DNA from 3 places in the Microbulbifer celer genome. Region 3 is predicted to be linked to each of the others. Evidence: predicted binding sites of a transcription regulator. Region 3 holds the regulator's gene; each other region holds the start of a gene.
The links. Region 3 encodes sigma-54, which starts transcription at its own class of promoters, with help from an activator protein. Its sites were predicted from a motif close to TGGCACANNNNTTGCNNT; they were not measured.
Positions count from the first base shown of each region.

Region 1: a site for sigma-54 is predicted at 1,273-1,290, ahead of LPW13_RS04475 (HAD-IIB family hydrolase). Genes of this name have one in related genera too.
Region 2: a site for sigma-54 is predicted at 3,442-3,459, ahead of galU (UTP--glucose-1-phosphate uridylyltransferase GalU). Genes of this name have one in related genera too.

Region 1 is NZ_CP087715.1:1,121,587-1,129,132, forward strand. It holds gene LPW13_RS04470 (glycosyltransferase family protein) at 1-285, opposite strand, end outside; gene LPW13_RS04475 (HAD-IIB family hydrolase) at 302-1,192, opposite strand; gene sppA (signal peptide peptidase SppA) at 1,611-3,476, opposite strand; gene LPW13_RS04485 (DUF2069 domain-containing protein) at 3,604-4,017, opposite strand; gene wrbA (NAD(P)H:quinone oxidoreductase) at 4,010-4,618, opposite strand; gene arsC (arsenate reductase (glutaredoxin)) at 4,618-4,962, opposite strand; gene LPW13_RS04500 (YihY family inner membrane protein) at 5,084-6,475, shown strand; gene LPW13_RS04505 (TlpA family protein disulfide reductase) at 6,459-6,965, shown strand; gene LPW13_RS04510 (L-cystine transporter) at 7,097-7,546, shown strand, end outside.
Region 2 is NZ_CP087715.1:535,840-543,385, forward strand. It holds gene LPW13_RS02070 (TcfC E-set like domain-containing protein) at 1-819, opposite strand, end outside; gene LPW13_RS02075 (hypothetical protein) at 900-1,454, opposite strand; gene gltX (glutamate--tRNA ligase) at 1,772-3,247, shown strand; gene galU (UTP--glucose-1-phosphate uridylyltransferase GalU) at 3,622-4,533, shown strand; tRNA gene LPW13_RS02090 (tRNA-Ala) at 4,741-4,816, shown strand; gene rfbA (glucose-1-phosphate thymidylyltransferase RfbA) at 4,900-5,814, shown strand; gene rfbC (dTDP-4-dehydrorhamnose 3,5-epimerase) at 5,816-6,364, shown strand; gene rfbD (dTDP-4-dehydrorhamnose reductase) at 6,406-7,320, shown strand; gene rfbB (dTDP-glucose 4,6-dehydratase) at 7,392-7,546, shown strand, end outside.
Region 3 is NZ_CP087715.1:691,749-699,294, reverse strand. It holds gene LPW13_RS02700 (KdsC family phosphatase) at 1-423, shown strand, start outside; gene lptC (LPS export ABC transporter periplasmic protein LptC) at 511-1,074, shown strand; gene lptA (lipopolysaccharide transport periplasmic protein LptA) at 1,061-1,603, shown strand; gene lptB (LPS export ABC transporter ATP-binding protein) at 1,759-2,484, shown strand; gene LPW13_RS02680 (RNA polymerase factor sigma-54) at 2,695-4,185, shown strand; gene hpf (ribosome hibernation-promoting factor, HPF/YfiA family) at 4,356-4,646, shown strand; gene ptsN (PTS IIA-like nitrogen regulatory protein PtsN) at 4,667-5,128, shown strand; gene rapZ (RNase adapter RapZ) at 5,222-6,088, shown strand; gene LPW13_RS02660 (HPr family phosphocarrier protein) at 6,127-6,396, shown strand; gene mgtE (magnesium transporter) at 6,511-7,546, shown strand, end outside.

The DNA.
Region 1 (7,546 bases), 430 kb from region 3:
TACATGTTGCGGCAACTGGCTGAATTGTTTTAGTGCATCGCGATACTGGGATTCATCCGCGCGATCCAGGCCGATGACGATCTCCGACAGGTACGGTACCTCCGCGAGGATTTTCAGAATACGGGGAAGTGCGGCGCCTTCCAGTTCTGAATAGAGTGATGGCAGCAGCAGGGTCATCGGCCGATGCTTGGAAAATTTCAGCAGCTCCGCTTCCATATCCTCTAGGCTGCGATTGGAAAGGTTGTGCAGGGTCGTGAGGGCGCCATTTTGAAAAAAATCGGTCACGGTAAACTCCCGTTGGTTATTTCCGATAGATCGGTCCGCTGAAAATATCTGCGTCGGTAAGGATTTCGCGCACGGTTTCTGCCCAGCCCAGGGGGCCGGGCTTCCGTGTAGTGAGCAGTCTGTGGTGGGTAAATTCCGGGGGCGGATGTACCGGTGAGCGCACCAGAACGGCGATATCCGCCGCCTCCAGCATAGCCAGATCGTTGGGGCCGTCCCCGCTTGCGATCAGCTGACAGGGAACGTCGCTGTACTGTTGATAGTATTTTTTCAGCTGTGTGGTGGCGATCCCCTTGTCGGTATTTCCGAGAAGGTGTAGGAAGCGCCCCCCCTGCAGCGTGCGGAAGCCGGCGGCGTTGGCGCGAGCAATAAAGGCCTGCTTCTGCTGCTCGTCGCCCTGCCATAGGAGGGGTTCGGAGTAATCCCGCTGTTGCGCCTGCCCGGCCTGTTGTTTCGTCAGACCCGTGGTGGCAACAATTTCTGCAGTAGTGGCGGCGGCAAAATTGAGATAAGGCGCGGGATGGGTTTGTTGATCCTGCTGCAGGTACTCCAGGATGCGGCCGCGAGGGGCGCCCGGTTCCACCACCCAGTATTCCCCGTGTTGTGTGGCCTCTGCAGGGCAGTTCGGGAAGTACCCCACTGGAATAAAAATCGCCGAGCCATTTTCGACGATAAACGGGTGTTGGTTGTCGAGTGCTTTTCTCAGACTGAGTATTTCATCGCGGGTTTTGCTGCTGTTGAGGATCAGCGGTATTGCGTGCTCCTCGAGCCTGCGCAGGACTGGGTCTGCTGGTGCGTGGGAATAGGTGAAATGATCCAGGAGTGTGCCATCCAGATCGCTGACTATCAGCCAGGGGACTCCTGGATGAGCTCTGGAGTAGGGGGGTGCCTCGCGATGTGCTTTTGTCATTGAGTACCGCGCTGGTCCGGGTTTTATGATTTATTCATCCACTTTTACGTAGGCCTTTCATTAAGCCTCTGCTTAATTCCAATCCAAAAATAGTGCCAGACGGAGAAAAGTGAGCAGTGACGGTGCTTGTGGGGACAGAATTGGCACAAGAAACTTCAAGTACCTGGCGCGTTTGGGCGGAGGTGAAGCACCGGTGCATCAATCTGGGATGTTGGGGTAAGTGGCAATTTCTCTTTGCACCAAATTGGTGCGATCAGGTGTGCTGAAGAGTGGTGGAGAACGGGTGAAGGGCAGTGTGGAGAAACGGGAGGAGGAGAGTAGTCGGAGAAGAGGTGTCAGTCGTCCACACCGATGCTCAGTGTGCTCCCCCGCAAAGTGGGTTTGCGGGGGAGGGGAAAAAAGGAGTGTAAAGTGCGCGTCAGGGAGCCACGCAGTTCATGCAGCGTACGTAGAGCGCGCGAGGATCCTGAAAGCTGTGTAGTTCCTGCAGTGGTTGCAGGGCGGGCTGCAGGCTCTGTAACCAGGCGCCCAGCGGCATGTTGGTGCGGACGGTTTCGCCGATCACTGCATCCACGTTATCCGCGAGTGCACGCATGATCCGTTCACTGGGAGTCAACTCGCGCTGGATCTCTATCACTTCAAATTGATCCAGTTCGGCCACCTGCGCCGCATCGGCAATGGCGTCTTTCAGGTTGCCCAACTCGTCTACCAGGCCCAGCTCCAGGGCGGTGCGGCCCGTCCACACCTGACCCTGGGCGATCTTGTGGACTTCTTCTGGCGTGCTGTGGCGGGCTTCCGCGACAATGCGCAGGAACTGATTGTAGGTGTGCTCGACGCCCTGCTGAATGATATTTGCCGCCATCTCCGGTAGCGGGCGATCAATACGCATGGCGCCCGCCAGTTCTGTGGTGCCGATGCCATCGTTGTAAATGCCCAGGTGTTCCATGGAATCTTCAAACGTCGGGAAAGCACCGAAGACGCCGATAGAGCCCGTGATGGTAGAGGGTGAGGCCCACACGCGGTCGCTGGCGGTGGAAATCCAGTAGCCGCCAGACGCCGCTACGCTGCCCATGGAGATGATGACCGGGATGCCGGCTTCACGCGTGGCCAACAGTTCCTGGCGAATGGCTTCGGAGGCGAATGCAGAACCACCGGGGCTGTCGATACGCAGCACCAGGGCCTTGACCTTCTTGTCGCGCGCATTGGCGATCAGTTTGTTGAGCGTGGTGCTGCCGATCTGGCCCGCGGGCGCCTCTCCATCGATGATGGCACCGCTTGCGGTGATCAGGCCGATCTTGTCACTCTGTGGGTTGGGTAGATTGGTAAGCCTGGCCTGGCGCAGGTAGGACATGGCATCAATCGACTTGTACTGTTGCTTGTTCCCTTCAGCGACACCGACTTTCTCCTGCAGCTCACTGACTACAGCGCGGCGGCTGGCGAGCTTGTCCACCAGTTTGTTGGACAGTGCTGCCTTTGCCCAGCTGCCGCCGTTGGCGCGCATGTTTTCTGGCAGTTCGTTGACGAAAGCGTCGACAGCGTTCGGGGGCAGGTTGCGCAGCCCGGTTACCTGCTCGGTATATTCTCCCCACAACTGGTGCAGCCAGCGCTGGTTATTTTCACGGGACGCGGGGGACATATCATCGCGCGTGTAGGGCTCGATAAAATCTTTATAGTCACCCACGCGGAAAACGTGAAAGTTGATTTTCAGCTTATCCAGCGCACTTTTGTAGTAATTGCGGTAACTGCCAAAGCCGGTAATCAGCAACGACCCCATGGGGTTGAGATACACATTGTCGGCGTAGCTGGCGAGGAAGTACTGGCCCTGGGTGTAGTTGTCGCCGAAGGCATAGACGGGCTTTTCCTTTGCCTTGAAACGCTGTACGGCTTCGCCGACCTCTTCCAGTTTGCTGAGACTGGCGCCGGCCAGATGATCGAGCTCCAGTACCAGTGAAGAAATCCGGTTGTCGTTTGCGGCGCGATCGATCGCCTCAACCAGGTCCTTGACCCGGGTTTCCGGCGGCGTGGCCCGGCCACCAAGAAATGCCGGGATACCGGCGGGCTGCGTGACTTCATCTACCAGATAGCCGGCGGGGGCGATCTTGAGGGCGGCACCCTGAGGGACTGTAATGCGCTCTTCGCCACCGAAAATCGCAATGCCGATAAACAGCAGGATTAACAGAAACAGGAGGTTGGTGAACACCCGGCGCAGCCAGGTGATGGCACCGCCAATGGCGCCGAAAAAGCGCCGGATGAAACCTTTATTATGCGTCGATGATTCTGTCAAACCTGAAACTCCTTGTTGTACGGCTCGAATGTTGTACGGCTCGAATGTTGTACGGCTCGAATATCTTGTGGCTTGCTGTGTTCTTACCGGTAGCCTGCGGCTACCGGAACGGTTTACATCGGCGGTGTCAGCTGAGGGAGTGGTACTTTACCTGCCAGCGGCTGGTCATCATGGCCGACAGAAACAGGGTAAGGCTCAACAGGGTCAGTGCGCCATGTTGCCAACCGCGCCCGGGCATCATTACGTCGACAATACCAGCGGTGATGTACAGCAACAGAATAAAACATAGCCATAAATAGCTGCGTTGGCGCTGTTTCAGCATGCCCGGTAGCACCAGCAATAGCGGGACTGTCTGCAGGATCCACCACTTGAGGGAGCCGCCCAGAAACAGGTTCCAGACCACAAACAGCACCAGCAGGGCGATGTAGCACACCCAGTTCAGGCGCCGGGCGACATGCAGCTTGCGAGCCAGAACGCCCTTTTCTTTCTGCGCTTCTTGCTGCGTGTCTTCCGGTGGCTTTTTCGGTGTGGAGTCAGTCATGCCCATCTCCCAGCTTGCGGGCCAGTTGCCCTACGCGGTTGCCCAGTGCCCGGCAGAGGGTGATTTCGTCGTCACTCAGTTCGCCGTTGTTACCACCGGCCCAGTGGGAGGCGCCGTAGGGCGTGCCGCCGGTGCGGGTATGCATCAGCGCCGCTTCGGAATAGGGCAGTCCCGCAATCACCATGCCGTGATGCAGCAGCGGTAACATCATGGAAATCAGCGTGCTTTCCTGTCCGCCGTGCAGGCTGCCGGTGGAGGTGAACACCGCTGCCGGTTTGCCGGAGAGGCCGCCGTCCAGCCACAGATCGCTGGTCTGGTCGAGAAAGTAGCGCAAGGGCGCCGCCATATTGCCGAAACGGGTCGGGCTCCCCATCGCCAGGCCGGCACAGTGGCGCAGATCATCGGCGGTGCAGTAGGGCGCACCGGCGTCTGGGACCGCGGGCAGGCTGGCGTCGGTATCCGGTGAAACCGGCGGCACGGTGCGCAATTTTGCCGGCAGGCCTGCGGCCTCGGCGCCGCGCACGATTTCTGCCGCCATGCGCGCAGTCGCGCCATTGCGGCTGTAATAAAGCACCAGTACGTAGGGTTCCGGGGTCGCCATTACAGCAGCTCCAAGACATTTTCCGGTGGGCGGCCGAGTACGGCGTGTTCGCCTTTCACCACAATGGGACGTTCGATCAGCTTGGGGTGGGCCACCATGGCCTCAATCAGCTGGTCGTTGCTGAGGGCGGGGTCTTTCAGGTTGAGTACCTTGTAATCGTCTTCGCCTTTGCGCAGCAGTGCGCGTGGCTCGATGCCCAGCTTTTTCAGGAGTGATTTCAGGGTCCCTTTGTCCGGGGGTGTCTCCAGGTAGAGCACGATTTCCGGTTCAACTTGGTGTTCCTGCAGCAGCTGCAGCGTCTGACGGGATTTTGAACAACGAGGGTTGTGGTAGATCGTCCACATTGAGGCAGTATCCTGTTAAGGTTTGGCGTATTCTAACAGCCTGCGGGGGCTCGTCTACGCTGGGATAATGCGTAAATTCACAGCACCGCTTATCGCTGGCCTTAAGAACAAGAGAAGACCCATGACAGAAATGGTGCACCGTTGGCGTCGTTTTTTTACCTCCCTCTGGACACTGTTTGACGAAAAGAACTGTCGTCAGCACGCTGCCGCACTTACCTATATGACATTGTTTGCCATCGTCCCCCTGGTGACGGTGAGCTACGCCATGTTGTCCCTGTTCCCGGATTTTGCCGGGCTGGAAAGCAAGCTTCAGGAACAGATTTTTTCGCACTTCGTCCCCGAAAGCGGGCGCGAGGTGCAGGACTATATCAATAGTTTCTCTTCGCAGGCGCAGCGGCTGACCGGTGTGGGTGTTGCCTTTCTGTTGGTCACTGCCGGTCTGATGTTGCGCAATATCGAGGTGACCTTCAATGCCATCTGGGACATTCCCCGGGGGCGTCGGGGCATATCCAGTTTTCTGCTCTACTGGGCCATTCTGAGTCTGGGGCCGATTCTGCTCGGCGCCGGTATGGCTGCTACCACCTATCTGTTCTCGCAGAGAGTGCTGGGGGAAAACGACATGCTGGGCATGCTGCCCGTAGTACTGCGTGTTTTACCCTGGTTGTTTACCGCCATCGCTTTTACCCTGCTGTTTGTTGCGGTGCCCAATTGCCGGGTGCCGCTGCGGCACGGGATCGCGGGGGGCGTGATTACCGCATTTGCGTTTGAAGCGGCCAAGTATCTGTTTGGGGCCATTGTGGCTCGCAGCTCTCTGCAGGCCATTTATGGTGCCTTTGCTTTTGTGCCACTGTTCCTGATGTGGATTTTCCTGATCTGGATAATCGTGCTTGCCGGTTGTGTCTTGGTGCGGACACTGTCTGCCTACCATGCAGCGGCGCAGGGGCGGGATTATTCTGATCTGATGGCAGCGCTGGTTCTGTTGCAGAAAATGTTCAGCAAATACCAACAGGGAGAGGCGCTGCGTGACCAGGATGTCTCCCGGGCGGGTATCCGGCCTGCACAGTGGCGACGTATCCGCCAGGTGCTGAATGATCACAAAGTCATCACCCAGACAGAGCGCAACGATTATGTGCTGGTGCGGGATCTGGACGCCGTTTCCCTGCAGACACTGCTTGGCTGGCTGCACCCGGCGCCGATTCCGGTGCAGGGGCATCGTGAACTGCAGTCTCAGCCCTGGTATCGCGAGGTGGAAACACGCTTCAAGGAAGCGCAGACATTCTCCGGGGAGCGACTTTCTCTGAGCCTGGGCGAGCTGTTTCGAAATTCCCTGGCCGAGGGTGCGCAGGCGGCGCTCGAATATAAAGGTCCTGAGGACAAAGACCCCCAGAAAAAAGGCCCTCAGGAAACAGATGGCAACGAATCGGGTAAAAATATCGATGCACAAAAGAACCGTAAGAAGAGCAGCGGGCGCGCACGCAGTACAAACAAGAAGGCCGGTGCAGATACCGATTGATGTGCTGATCGTGGCCTGCCTATGTCTCGCCGCGGCACTGGTAAGCGGGTGCGATTCCAACTCTTCGTCCGGAAAAAATGTGACCTATAGCGACCTCAGCGGCGACCCTATTGCGGTAGACGGCAAGGTGCTGGTGGTGAATTACTGGGCGGAGTGGTGCAAGCCGTGTCGTGAGGAAATCCCGGAGCTGAATCAATTTCAGCAATCGAATCAGGATCGGGTCCAGGTCATCGGCATCTCTTTTGATGACCTTCCGGTAGCGGAGATCCGCCGGCAGGCGGACAAGTTCGGTATTGCATTTCCGGTATTGCCCCGGGAGCCGGAAGCCCGTTGGGGGCAGCCACGCCCCCAGGTGTTGCCGACTACGCTATTGATTGATGCGGAGGGCAACTGGCGGGAAAGTCTGGTCGGCCCCCAGTCGTTGGAAAGCCTGGAGCAGGCGCTGTCGAGAGTCGTTCCGTCTGTTGAAGGGGAATCGGGCGCGGAATAACAAGCATTTCCGGTGCCGAGCGCAGTGCTTATAGGCCTATAACCAAAGCGTCTTTAAATGAATGACGCGACAACTGCTAGGATGCCCGCCTTTTCTGATCGCTTACTTCTGGATAACTGGACTGTCGGCTAATGCAATTGAGCGCATTCTTACTCTTCGCTTTCTACCTGTTACTGCTGTGGCCGCTGGCACGCTGGCACCGCAGTCGCCAATCGCTTGCACCCGCTGTGTTCGCCGGTCTGCTCCTCGGGGTGTTGTTCGGCGGTTTGATACATCTGGCGCAGGGCTGGGGCGTCGACAGCCAGTGGGTGCTCGGCTGGGTTGGATTGATTGGTGACGGCTACGTCAATCTGCTGCATCTGGTGGTCATGCCGCTGGTGCTGGTGTCGATTCTCGGCGCGGTCGTGCGGGTCAGTGATACCCGCTCTCTGGGCAAGATCAGTGCCTCGGTGCTGGCGGTTCTATTGGGTACCACCGCTGTGGCGGCGTTGATCGGTGTGGTGATCGCTTCCGTGTTCGGTCTGACCGCAGAAGGTCTGGTGGAGGGCGCGCGGGAAGCGGCGCGGGTCGATGAGTTGAAT
Region 2 (7,546 bases), 160 kb from region 3:
GCGCCCACGCACCGGCATATTTACCTCCAGCGGAGCGCCCTGGGTGTAGCGCTGATCGGTGCGGCTGTTGGTGGAGCTGCGATATTCGAGCCCATAAAGCTGAGGGGAAAGCGCAAAACCGCCGATATTATTTTCCGGATAGATCAGCCCCGCGGACCAGGCTTGGCCACGGTAATCGTGATTCCAGTACAGCTGATAAACTTGTGAGCGGTCATCAGTAACCGCCCATTGGCTGTGTAGGCCATGTTCCCCATTGCTTACAAGGGTATTGCCAAGTAATGCTGCACTGTGTGCGTCATCTCCCGTTTCGCTGCGCACGCCCGACCAGGTGCCGGAAAGGTTCTGGATGAATGAAAACCCGGTGCTGGATTCTGGAAGAAAGGGATCGGAGATTGAGGACTGCTTCGGTAGCAAGTCGGGCGCCAGAAACAGGTCAACGCGGAAGCGGGATTCATCAAAGATCACGCCTACGTCTTCGTATTCCCCTGGAGACAGGTATCCGCAGCCGGACTGGCTGGCCGAGCGGCAGACTTTGCGCGTGTTACGGGGGAGTGGCCGGGAAAGTGCGGTGTGAACCCTCTCTGGTGCGAGCGTGTGCGGCAGCAGCGGAAGCAATGCCCGCGGCATCTCGAACTCGACATAGGCGGGATCTACCATGGCCGTTGCCGTGCCTGCCATACGGCCACCGTAGTACACGTCCACCACGAGGTGGCGGGCTTCCGAGAGGTCTTCAAAACCGGCGGGAGTACCGGTCTCTAGAGTGAAAGCCGTCGCGGCTGCACGGGCAACTCCTGGTGCGAGCAAGGTCGGTGTCAGCAATCCTATTGCTATTGCGCGCTTCATTATTGTGAGGAGAGATACCGTTGCCCGCGACCTGAGCACAGTCGCGGGCTGAAGGGTCAGATGGCGCTAACAGTAACGGTCAGCGTGTCTGAAAAGGATTGCTCGCTGGTGTTCTGCCAGTCATCGGCGTCAACAGCGATGAATATGCTCGCATTTTCTTCGCCGTCGGTCAGGCAGTCGCTGACGGTTGCATTGCGATTGTGGCGGATGTCGGCGCCCAGGGTGCCGTCATCGAGTACATCGGCACCGGTCTCATCGGTGATGTTGTTGGCGAACTGGACCGCGTAGGGTACGGAGTCGGTGGCGCCTTTCAGGGCAAATGGCATTTCGGGGGTGCCATTGCCGCTGCTGAAAGCAATGCTGTAATCAGGGAAGCCATAGCCGCCGACGCAGATGTCTTCCTTACCGCTGGCGCCGTTGGCTGGATCGACGGTCAGCTCGAGATCGTCAAACTGGTTGACGATGATGTAAGGCGCCAGATTCATCGTGATAATAAAGTTACCTGAAGAATCATTCGCTGTTGCAGCATCGGGGTTTTGAGCTGCAGTTGCGCCAAAAGTCGCGGCCGCAGTGGCAATGGCCAGTAGAGAGCGAAGTGCATATTTTTTCATAGTGATATCCCTGAATCCCGAAGTGTTGTTTTATGGGGATGCTCGTACTTTGAGCGAGCCTATGGCGTCGGCTACCACGAATTGGTGGATTTCCCTCCAGTTCTGTCGACTTGGAGGCGATGATACATATTATGTGAATTGAGTCACGGAAATTTACAAATAACTTTATATTAGAGAATGGTTAGTCTTTCCTGTCAGTTAGGACAGGTTTTGAGGTCACTTTATAGACTTCACTGTGCGGCCCGGTAGCAGGGCGATATAATGCCGCGCCTTGACGATCAGCCCCTTGATCCAAAATTAACCAATCCAGGCGAATCATGACCGTAAGAACCCGTATCGCTCCTTCCCCCACCGGGGACCCCCACGTAGGTACCGCCTACATCGCCCTGTTCAACCAGTGCTTTGCCCAGGCCCAGGGTGGCCAGTTTGTGCTGCGTATTGAAGATACCGACCAGCAGCGCAGCACCCCGGAATCCGAGCAGGCCATTCTCGACAGCCTGCGTTGGCTGGGGTTGGACTGGCAGGAAGGCCCGGATGTGGGCGGCCCCCACGGCCCGTACCGCCAGAGCGAGCGCGGCGACATCTATAAGAAGTATTGTGACGAGCTGGTTGCCAAAGGCCACGCGTTCCACTGCTACCGCACCGCGGAAGAGCTGGACCAGCTGCGCGCACAGCTGCAGGAATCCGGCAAAGCGACCCTCAAGCCCAGCGATCTGGCACTGCCGGAAGAAGAGGTAGCCAAACGCAAGGCGGCCGGTGAGCCCTACGTGGTCCGCATGAATGTGCCGGAAAGCGGTACCTGTGTGGTGGAAGACCTGCTGCGCGGCGCCATCGAGATTGACTGGGCCCAGGTAGACGCCCAGATTCTGCTCAAGTCCGACGGCATGCCCACCTACCACCTCGCCAACGTGGTGGACGACCACCTGATGGAGATCACCCACGTACTGCGCGGCGAGGAGTGGATCAACTCCGCGCCCAAACACAAGCTGCTGTACGAATACTTCGGCTGGGACATGCCGGTGCTGTGCCACCTGCCGCTGTTGCGCAACCCGGACAAGACCAAACTGTCCAAGCGCAAAAACCCCACCTCCATCCTTTATTACAAGCGCGCCGGCTTTATGCCCGAAGCGCTGCTGAACTACCTCGGCCGTATGGGCTGGTCCATGCCGGACGAGAGCGAGAAGTTCACGCTGGAGGAAATGCTCAAGCACTTCGACATCCAGCGCGTCTCCCTCGGCGGCCCGGTGTTCGATGTGGAAAAACTGAGCTGGCTCAACGGCCTGTGGATCCGTGAGCAGGACGACGAGCAACTGGCCGACCGCCTGCAACAGTGGCTGTTGAACCGCGAGAACCTGCTCAAAGTCCTGCCCCATGCCAAGGGCCGTATGGAAACCTTTGGCGACTTCGCACCGCTGGTCAGCTTCCTCGCCGCCGGTAAACTGCCGCTGACCGAAGACAGCTTTGCCAGCAACAAGCTGGAACTGGACGACCAGAAAAAGCTGCTGCAATTTGCCCTGTGGCGCCTGGAAGCCCTGCGCAGCTGGAGCAAAGACAACATCTTTGCTGCCATGAAAGAGCTGTCCACGCAGATGGAGATCAAACTCAAAGACTTCAATGCGCCGCTGTTCGTCGCCATCAGCGGCACCACCGCATCCTTCTCGGTCATGGATGCCATGGAACTCCTGGGCCCGGATCTCAGCCGTGCCCGCCTGCGTCAGGCCATCGACACACTGGGCGGTGCCGGCAAGAAGGTATTGAAGCGCTGGGATAAGGAATACGCCTCTCTGGGCTGAAGTCACACTTGTTGTTCCGGGGCGGCGCAATTCCCGCATCATCCCGGCGAAGGCCGGGATCCAGGTTCCTCTAAGCCGGATTCCTGCACCGGGTCAAGCCCGCATGACGACATGGGGGCGACAAAGAAAATGGTCCGGAATAGAAAGAGCCGAACGTCCGCGAGCAACAAATCAACGCCACTCCCCGTTCGGAGTGGCATTTTTTTTGCCTGTACATTTGTTGAGCCGCTTCGGTTAGAGTGCAACGGAAAAGCTGCGAGATCGGTATTTTTAGGCCTGCTGGTGTGACAGGCATCTCTTTTAATGGTTAGAATCCCGCCAAACTGAGGTTTAACGGACTAACCGAGAAGTATTTCAGATAAGACGGAAAAAGAATGAACACAGTAAAAAAAGCGGTCATCCCCGTGGCGGGTCTGGGCACGCGCATGTTGCCGGCCACCAAGGCTATCCCCAAAGAGATGCTGCCTATCGTCGACAAACCCCTGATTCAATACGTAGTCAGTGAAGCGGTTGCCGCGGGCATCAAGGAAATCGTACTGGTGACCCACGCCAGTAAAAACGCCATCGAAAACCACTTCGACACCTCCTTCGAACTGGAAGCGCAGCTGGAAAATCGCCTCAAGCGCCAATTGCTGGACGAAGTGCGCTCCATCGTCCCCAAAGACGTGACTGTAATCTCGGTACGCCAGGCAGAGGCGAAAGGTCTTGGTCACGCCATCGCCTGTGCCCGCCCGGTAGTGGGAGACAATCCTTTTGCCGTGCTGCTGCCGGATGTACTGGTCGACCAATACGCGTCTGATCTCACCACCACCAACCTCGCTGCCATGGTGCGCAACTTTGAGCAGACCAAAGCCAGCCAGATCATGGTGGAATCCGTGGACTGGGCGGAAGTCAGCAAGTATGGCGTGGTGGACTGCCTTGGGGCAGACCTGAAAGTGGGTGGTGTAGCCAAAATCGACGGCATGGTAGAAAAGCCGGACGTAGATTCCGCGCCCTCCAACATGGCCGTCGTCGGCCGCTACGTACTGCCTGCAGAAATCTGGAGCCTGCTGGAAAGAACCGCCCCCGGTGCCGGTGGCGAAATCCAGCTCACCGACGCCATCGACGAGCTGCTCAAAATCCGGACCGTGGACGCCTACCGCATCGTCGGTCACAGCCACGACTGTGGCAACAAACTTGGCTATATGAAAGCTCAGTTCGAATACGGCTTGCATCACGAGGATGTGGGCGAAGGTCTGCAGAAGTTTCTTGCCGGCCAGAAGCAGCGGGTCGAAGAAGTCGCCTGATTGCGACCGTCGCCCCGGCCTCGACCCGGGGCCCAGCTGGCCCGGAACCATGCGCAACCACTCCTCCGCCAGTGGGCAGCTCGGCCAATTGACCGGCTGTCCAAAACAGGATGCTAACTATTTGATTAAAAAGTTGTTTTTTCTTGTTGACAGGAACCGGGGCACTGTTAAAATGCGCCCCGCTTTCAAGGGAAAGCAACCCAATTTGGGGCCTTAGCTCAGCTGGGAGAGCGCAACACTGGCAGTGTTGAGGTCAGCGGTTCGATCCCGCTAGGCTCCACCAAATCAAAAGGCCGCATCCGAGAGGATGCGGCCTTTTTTGTGGTTCGACCAATCCAGTAAGTGAGGCTCCAGTTGGGAGGGCGAATGAAGTCGGGACAAACGTCGCGCAAAGGAATTATTCTGGCTGGCGGCTCTGGTACGCGGTTATACCCGCTGACAAAAGGCGTCAGCAAGCAGCTGATGGCGGTGTACGACAAACCCATGATTTACTACCCGCTTACCACGCTGATGATGGCCGGTATTCGGGACATTCTGGTTATCACCAACCCGGATGAGCAGCCGCTGTTCCAGAAACTGCTGGAAGATGGCAGCCAATGGGGCATCAATATTTCCTACGCGGTGCAGCCCGCCCCGGGTGGGGTGGCCCAGGCATTTCTGATTGGTCGTGAACATGTTGGCAATAACCCCAGTGCGTTGGTATTGGGAGACAACATCTATTACGCGGAACGTTTCAATGAAGTGCTGAAGAGTGCGGATCAACGAGCAGAGGGTGCCACCGTGTTTGGTTATCATGTCGCCGATCCGCGCGCTTATGGCGTGGCGGAGTTTGATCGAACAGGCAAGGTAATCAGCATCGAAGAGAAGCCCACCGAGCCCAAATCCAACTACGCCGTAACGGGCCTGTATTTTTACGATGATCAGGTATGTGACCTGGCAAAAGAACTGAAGCCCAGCCACCGTGGTGAACTGGAAATCACCGACCTCAACCGCATGTATTTAGAGCGGGACAAACTGAATGTCGAGCTAATGGGCCGTGGCTCCGCGTGGCTGGATACGGGCACCCACGATAACTTGTTGGAGGCCGCCCAGTTTGTACAGACTATCGAGCGCCGCCAGGGCCTGAAAGTGGCGTGCCCGGAGGAAGTCGCCTTCCGCAAGGGCTTTATCGATGCCGAAATGTTGGAACAGCAGGCCCAGCCTCTGATGAAAAGTGGTTATGGCGAATACCTCATGCTATTGATCGCCGAGTCCCAGCGCGATCACCGGTTCGCACGTTGATATGAAAGTAATAGAAACCAGAATTCCCGATGTAAAAATCATCGAACCCAAAATCTTCGGTGACGAGCGCGGCTTTTTCCTGGAAACCTTTCGTCAGGATTTCTTCAATCGCGAGTGCGCCGAGCGCACCTTCGTGCAGGATAACCACAGCAAATCCGGCCAGGGGATTCTTCGCGGTCTGCATTATCAGACACAGAGTACCCAAGGCAAACTAGTGCGCGTCACCGCCGGTGAAGTGTTCGACGTCGCCGTAGATTTGCGAAAAAGCTCCCCCACATTCGGTCAGTGGGTGGGGGTGTTATTGAACGACGACAACATGCGTCAACTCTGGATCCCGGAAGGTTTTGCCCACGGCTTCTATGTCACCAGCGACTCTGCCGAGTTTGTCTACAAATGCACCGACTACTATGCCCCGGAGCATGAGCATTCCCTACGCTGGGACGATCCGGATCTCGGCATCCAATGGCCTCTGGTCAACGGTGAGCAACCAAAGCTCTCCACCAAAGACGCCGAAGGCAAACTCCTCAAAGACGCCGTCACCTTCGGCTAACCCGGGACCGCGGAGCTCCAGCTCCTCAACAAGGACGTAGGGTGGATAAGCGCAGCGCATCCACCAATAGCGACAAGCGAGACATGAAAGTACTAATCACCGGTAAAAACGGTCAACTAGGCCAGCAGCTACAAAAGCAAGCCTCCTCTGGCATAACGGTTATCGCCCATGGCCGGGAAACCTTGAATATCACAGACAAGGACCAGGTTTTTACCGTACTCAAACAGGCGCAGCCGGACGTCGTCATCAACGCCGCAGCCTACACCGCCGTAGATAAAGCAGAATCCGATACAGAGCAGGCCCACCTGATCAACGCCCGCGGCCCGGAAAACCTGGCCCTCGCCTGTCGCGAACTGGGGGGCCGCCTGATCCACGTCTCTACCGATTTCGTCTTCGGCGGAGAGCAGTCCCACCCGTACCGGCCGGGTGATGCCCGACAGCCACTGGGCGTATACGGCCAGAGCAAGACGCGTGGTGAGGAAGCCGTGGAGGCAATCCTGCCGGAGGCGATGATCGTCCGCACGGCCTGGGTTTACGGCCGCGAAGGCAGTAACTTTGCAAACACCATGCTGCGCCTGATGAACGAGCGCGACCAACTCGGCGTAGTTGCAGACCAGATCGGAACCCCCACCTGGGCAGGCACGCTTGCACAGAGTATTTATGCACTGGCACAAAATCCGGAAGCAAAAGGCATCTACCACTGCACCGACGCCGGTGCCGCCAGTTGGTACGACTTCGCTGTTGCCATTTACGAGGAAGGTAAAGCTGCAGGCCTGATCCCCGAAGAAAAATCGGTACAGATCAACCCCATCGCGACCGCTGACTTCCCAACCCCCGCGAAGCGCCCGTCCTACAGCGTGCTGGACAAAAACCGACTGGCAAAAGCAATAGGTGCAACCCCAAAACACTGGCGCCAAGTCCTGAGGAGCGTTCTCTCCTCGTCATCCCGGGCTTGACCCGGGATTCAGAAAAACGGAGCACCGTCATTCCGGCGCAGGCCGGAATCCAGATCAACGGAAGTACAAAAATGAGTAACCTGCTAGTAACCGGCGGCGCCGGCTTCATCGGTGCCAACTTCGTCCACTACTGGATGAAAACTTATCCACAGGACAAGGTAGTCGTGCTGGATGCACTGACTTACGCCGGCAACAAAGCCAGCCTGGAACCGGTAGCGAATAACCC
Region 3 (7,546 bases):
CTGAAAACTTTTCACACCCTGGACGGTCACGGTATTAAGATGCTGCAACAATCCGGTGTGGCGGTTGCCATTATCACCGGCCGCCGCAGTGGCCTGGTGGAGAAACGCGCGCACGATCTGGGGATCACCCGCTTGATCCAGGGCCGCGAAGACAAATATACCGCCTTCAAAGAGCTCTTCGCCGGAGAAAGCTACGACCTGGACAACATCGCCTATATTGGCGATGACTATCCGGATCTTCAGGTCATGACCCGGATCGGTTGCCCGATTGCAGTCCCCAATGCCGCGCCGCCAGTGCTGGAGCGCGCAATCTGGGTAACCACCCGGCAGGGCGGCGAAGGCGCCGTACGCGAGGTATGCGACCGCATCATGCAGGCCCAGGGCACATTTGATGCCGCCCTCGCCCCCTATATTGCGGAATAAGCAGTCACTGAACAGACAGTCACTGCACAAACAACCCCACGGCAATCCGCCCGTTTAACGGAAACAAGACTCAGGAAACAAGCCTACATGCGCACCTGGCTGCCACTGGTCATTGTGGTCTCACTGATTACCCTCGGACTCTGGTTTGTCGAGAGCCCGAGCCAGCCCCTGCTCGGCAAACGCCCGACTCAGCAGCAGCACAACAAGGCCCCGGACCTGGTTATCCGCGATGCCCGCACCCGCCATTACGGTGTAGAAGGCACCCTCGCCTATCAGGTGGACGCGGACCGCATCACTTTTTTCCAGTTTGCCCGCCGCGACCGCGCCGAACTGACGGAGCCCCGCATGATGTTCTATCAGGGAGAGGACTCCCGCTGGCGCACGGAATCCCGCACCGGTACCGCCATCAACAACGGACAGCGCGTAATCCTGAAAGGCAAGGTTGTGGTCAGCGAAATGCCACAGCCAGGCATCACCCTGCGCACGGATGAAATTGTACTCAAGCCCCGGGATGAATTCGCCGAAACGGACAAAGTTGTTACCATTAGTGACGGCGTCAACCGCACCACCGGCAAGGGCATGCGGGCTGACCTCAAACAAGACAAGGTAGAAATTCTGGCCAATGTGGAAAGCCGCTATGAAACCCATTGAATCCGCCCTCCCTCTGAAGCTGGCGCTGGGCACTGCCCTGCTGGTCTCTGCTCTACTCGGCAACCCCGCGCTGGCGCTACCTGGCGACCGCCAACAGCCGGTCAAGGTGTCGGCGGATAAACTCGAAGCCAATCGCAGTCAAAACCTGTCGGTCTATATCGGCAATGTGGTCATCACCCAGGGCTCCATGCAGATTCGCGCGGACCGGGTGGAAGTGCACGGCAACCCGGAAGGAGAGATCAACAAGGTAATCGCCACCGGCAAGCCAGCCCACTTCCAGCAGCAAGTGAAAGAGAGCACCAGCCCGGTAAAAGCCCGCGCACAGAAAATTGAATTCATGGTGGGCAAGGATTCCCTACTACTGACCGGCCAGGCCCATGTGGATCGCGATGGCAACACCCTGACCGCTGAACGGATCGATTATGACCTCAACAGTGAACAGATGCAGGCCCAGGGACGCTCGGAAAAAGAGCGGGTAGAAATGATCTGGAAACCGGAGTCCAAGCCGCAACCAGACAACAATCAATAAGTCCCTGATCAGTACCCCCTGACAGCAGCCCTCACCCCGCCGGACAGACTGCCCGGCGGATGCCACTGCAGCTCGCGGCGCCACTGGTACAGAGCCACTCCATCAGTCATGATTTAACCGCGGCGATAGCAGCCCCGGGAATTGCGGAAAATATTATGCCAACGCTGAGAGCGTTACATCTCGCCAAACAGTACAAGAAGCGCAAAGTCGTACAGGACGTGTCCGTCAGCGTCACCAGCGGTCAGGTCGTTGGTCTTCTGGGACCGAATGGCGCCGGCAAAACCACCTGCTTCTACATGATTGCCGGGCTGGTCCAGGCCGACGCCGGACAGGTTCTGATTGACGGCGAAGACATTACCAGCCTGTCCATGCACGGACGCGCACGCAAGGGTATCGGCTACCTGCCCCAGGAAGCCTCGGTTTTCCGCCGCCTGTCCGTACAGGACAATATTCTGGCCATCCTGGAAACCCGCAAGGACCTGAACCGCAGCCAGCGGCAGGAACAGCTGGAAGCCCTACTGAAGGAGTTCACCATTACCCATATCCGGGCAAGCCTGGGTATGGCCCTCTCCGGTGGTGAGCGCCGCCGGGTGGAAATCGCACGCGCACTGGCCACCAACCCCGCGTTTGTACTGCTGGACGAACCCTTCGCCGGGGTCGACCCCATCTCGGTGGGAGATATCAAGCAGATCATCCGACACTTGCGAGACCGGGGTATCGGCGTTCTGATCACCGATCACAACGTGCGCGAAACCCTGGATATCTGCGAAACCGCCTATATCGTCAGCGAGGGTCACATCATCGCCTCCGGCGCCCCCGCCGATGTACTGGCCAACAAGCAGGTACGCGATGTCTACCTGGGACACGAGTTCACAATTTGAGCGACTTTCGCATCAGTCATCCTCAACTTTGCCAGTCAGGTTGACGCTCATCACACTAATCACTTTTTCCTACCAGCACTGCTGATATTTTCGGCACACTTTTTGCTTGTGTTCCGTTTTTCTCCGGGGTAGTCTGCAGAAATCGAGTAATACGCCGCCCACTGTTCGGCGAAATCGCCTTTTGCCAGCATTTTCTGCGAATACAACCCTATGAAGCAGTCACTCCAGTTAAAACTCGGCACCCAGCTGACCATGACGCCCCAGCTGCAACAGGCCATTCGCCTGCTGCAGCTGTCGACGCTGGATCTACAACAGGAGATCCAGTCCGCGCTCGACAGCAATCCGCTCCTGGAATCCGAACAGGATGATCACGGCAGTGAAGCCGAACCCCAGCAACAGAACCAGCAGCAGGCCGAACCCCAGAACAACGGACAGGACAGCGCCGGCGAACGCAGCGAATCCACTGCCGATAGCGCCAATGGTACCGATGGTGCCGACGGCGACTGGAGCAGCGAAATTCCCGATGACCTGCCGGTGGACACCCACTGGGACGACATCTACACCAGCAGTTCCAGCTACACCGGTGAAGGCGACGAACTGTCACTGGACCAGCGCAATGCGGTCTCGGAGAGCCTGCGGGACCACCTCCAATGGCAACTGAACCTCACCGCACTGTCCGATGCCGACAAACAGATCGGTGAGTTGCTGATCGACGCCATCTCAACCAGCGGCTTTCTGGAGATCCCGACCGAAGAACTGGCCGCCGCCCAACAGGTGGACGAGGATGAAGTTCTCGCGGTCCTGAAAACCATTCAGCAATTCGAACCGGTCGGCTGTGGCGCCCGCGACCTGCGCGAAAGCCTGTTATTACAGCTGCAACAACTGCCGGATCACACCCCCTGGTTGCCCCAGGCGTTGATCGTAGTGGAGCAATACCTGGATCTGCTGGGCAAGCGCGACTTCCGCCAGCTGAGCCGGCGTACCCGCCTGAGCGAAGCGCAACTGGGCGAGGTCATGCGCCTGATCCAGACCCTGACCCCTTATCCCGGTGAGGCCTTTGGTGGCGAGGAGCCACATTACGTGGTGCCGGACGTAATCGTCAGCCGTAAACAGCAGCGCTGGGTAGTGGAACTGAACCCTGAAACCACCCCCAAGCTGCGTATCAATGACACCTATGCTGCGCTGATCAAACGCGCTGACAACTCCAGCGAGAACAATTACCTGCGTGACAATCTGCAGGAGGCGCGCTGGTTTCTGAAAAGCCTGCAGAGCCGCCACGAGACCCTGCTCAAAGTGGCCAGCTGCATTGTAGAAAAACAACAGGGCTTTTTTGAACAGGGACCGGAAGCAATGAAACCCATGGTGCTGGCCAATGTGGCAGAAACCATCGGCATGCACGAATCCACCATTTCCCGGGTCACCACCCAGAAGTACATGCTCACTCCCCGGGGGGTGTTTGAGCTCAAGTACTTCTTTTCCAGCCACGTAAGTACCGACTCCGGCGAGGACGCCTCCTCCACCGCCATTCGCGCACTGATCCGCAAGCTCATCGATGCCGAACCGCCGCGCAAACCCCTGTCGGACAACAAGATCACCCAGGAGCTGGACACCCAGGGCATCAAGGTCGCTCGCCGCACCGTGGCCAAGTATCGGGAGTCCATGGGCATTCCTTCCTCCAGCGACAGAAAACGGCTGGTTTAGCGACTACCCTGAGAGTGACTCTCTCCCCCAAATCGGTTCTTAGCGCGCCAATCTGCACGACCAATGACCACTGGGCGAGTGTATCCTTCCATTCTGGCGAACTTCCTAGTAGGGTTGCCGCCCTGACAGGGGGTGCCGCCGTTTGTGTTGTACCCGAAGAGGAGAAATCCATGCAGATCAATATCAGTGGCCACCATGTGGAAGTCACACCGGCCATTCGCGATTACTGCCTGAACAAACTGGACAAACTCTCCCGCCACCACGATCTGATCACCAATACCGAGGTGATTCTGTCTGTTGAGAAACTTATCCAGAAAGCCGAGGCCCGTGTACACGTGAACGGCAAGGATGTGTTTGCAGACTCGGAGTCAGAAGACATGTACGCTGCGATCGATGGCCTCACCGATAAACTGGACCGACAGCTTCTCAGACACAAAGAAAAGTTACGCAGTCACCGTTAGATACCAGTAACCGCTAAGTTATGACATTGGAAGCATTACTCTCTCCCCGCCTGAGCCTGTGCCATTTGGCGGGGAGCAGCAAAAAAAAGCTGCTCCTCAATATCGCCCAGGCGATTTCAGAGCAATACCCGGAACTGGACTCCGATACCGTATTCAACCAGCTCGTGGCCCGAGAGCGCCTGGGCTCCACGGGCATCGGTGACGGCGTGGCCATTCCCCACTGCCGTCTGCCGGGCTGCGAAAAGCCGATCGGGGTGCTGTGCACCACATCCCCGGCGGTTGATTTTGATGCCATCGACCGCCAGCCGGTAGACCTGCTGTTTGCCTTGCTGGTACCAGAAGATTCCGAACAGGAACACCTGGATACCCTGGCAGAGATCGCCGCCCTGTTCAGTGACAGTCGCGTGCGCGAAAAGCTGCGTGAGGCGGATTCCAGCGATGCACTCTATGCACTGGCCATCAACAGCGCCGCCGCGGCATAATTAGCAGAATCTTCATTGACAACGCCCGGGCAACCGGGCACTGGGTGGGCAAAACACCAGTAATCCCCACAACCAGCAAGGAGTGCTCGATTCATGCGTCTGGTCATAATCAGTGGTCGCTCGGGCTCCGGTAAAAGCTCAGCCCTGCAACTGCTGGAAGATGTCGGCTTCAATTGTATCGACAACCTTCCCGCCAGCCTGCTGCCGGAACTGGTCAGGCGTGTCTCCGAGGAGCCGCAGCAGGAAAACCGGGAAATCCAGCTCGCGCTCGGTATCGATGCCCGCAACCTGTGGCACGATGTCAACAAGGCCCCCAAGGTCATCCGCGAACTTCGTGAAAGTGGCGTCGACTGCGACGTAGTGTATCTGGACGCCCGCTCCCCGGTGCTGGTACAGCGTTTCAGCGAAACCCGCCGCAAACACCCACTGTCAGACAGCCGCACCCATTTGCTGGAAGCCCTCAACCGCGAGAAAGAGATGCTGGCACCGCTGGCGTCCATGGCCGACCTGGTAGTAGATACCAGCAGCCTCAGCCTGCACCAGCTGCGCGACCAGATAAAATCCCGGGTGGTGGGTAAAGACTCCCCCGGCATGGCCATTCTGTTCCAGTCGTTTGGCTTCAAACACGGCGTGCCGGTAGACGCAGACCTGGTGTTCGATCTGCGCTGCCTGCCCAACCCCTACTGGGTAGAGGAGCTGCGCAACAAAACCGGTATGGACCCGGAGGTAGCGGAGTTTCTGCGCTCCCACGAAGAGACCGAAGCCATGCAACGGGATATCACCCATTTTCTGGAGCGCTGGCTGCCGTCATACCAGCAGAGCAATCGCAGTTACACCTGCGTCGCCATCGGCTGCACCGGCGGCCGGCATCGCTCGGTCTATATGGTGGAGCAGCTCGCGAAGACCTTTGCCAGCCAGTTCAAAAACATACAGATTCGCCACCGCGAGCAACAGAAATAGCCCGGCCCCGGCCAGTAACAGTCACTACAGATCCGTCCATGCAAAAAAGCCGCATCACCATCATCAATAAACTCGGTCTGCACGCCCGCGCCGCAAGCAAACTGGCACAGACCAGCGCACGCTTCTCCTCTGAAGTGAAAGTGTTATGCCAGGGGAAGTCCGTGGACGGCAAAAGCGTGATGGCACTGATGCTGCTGGCGGCCGGAAAAGGCGTCGAGCTGGAACTGGAGATCGATGGCCGCGATGAAGAAGCCGCGCACGAGGCAATCTGCACGCTGATCAACGACCGCTTTGGCGAGGGTGAGTAACCGCCTTCCCGGCGATTTCGCCCCTGAGCCTGTCCCCCGCCTGCGGCAATATCTCCCCGCGCCGCTGGCGGCTATAATCACCCCATTTCGAATCAACGGTTCCGCAGGTATTCCGTGCCCAACAACGCTCCCACCGACATCGAGTTCCGCACCCAGAGCCAACTGGGGGAACTCTATGCGGCCCTGGACAGCGGCACCGGACGTGAAGTGCAGCGCATGCTGCACACCCTGTCCCCGCAGAATATCGCCGAGTTGCTGGAAAGTTCACCGCCACGTATTCGCCAGCTACTGTGGAAGCTGATCGATAGCGACGTTGAGGGGGAAGTACTCCAGGAGCTGCCGGACGAAGTACAGGCACAGATCCTCGCCACCATGGACACCGATGAAATGGTGGCGGTGATGGAAGGGCTCGACGCCGACGACGTGGCAGACCTGCTGCAGCAGCTGCCCGAGCGGGTGATGGGCGAAGTGCTCTCCGCCATGAGCGAAAACGACCGCCAGCGAGTAGAGCGCGTCCTGCCTTACGATGAAGAGACCGCTGGCGGCCTGATGGACACGGATACCGTATCCGTGCGACCCAATCTGCCGCTGGAAGTGGTACTGCGCTATCTGCGCCGCCACGAGCGGCTTCCGGAATCCACCGACAGCCTGTTTGTGGTCAACCGGCGCGATCAGTTTATCGGCCTGCTGCCCCTGACCAAACTGCTCACCTCCTCACCCAATGCCACGGTGCGCGAAGTGATGACCACGGATGTAAAGCCGATCCCCGCAGATATGCCGGATGCGGAAGTGGCACAGCTGTTTGCCAAGTACGACTGGATCACCGCGCCGGTGGTAGACGGTGAAGACCGGCTGCTGGGACGGATCACCATTGATGACGTGGTGGACGTCATCCGCGAAGATGCGGATCACTCGCTGATGAGTCTAGCTGGCCTCGACGAGGAAGAAGACACCTTTGCGCCGATCATCCGCACAGCGCCACGGCGCGCTGTCTGGCTCGGCATCAACCTGCTTACGGCACTGCTCGCGTCCTGGGTCATCAACCTGTTCCAGGGCACCATCGACAAGGTGGTGGCGCTGGCGGTGCTGATGCCGATTGTAGCCAGTATGGGGGGCGTAGCAGGCAGCCAGACCCTGACGGTGGTGATCC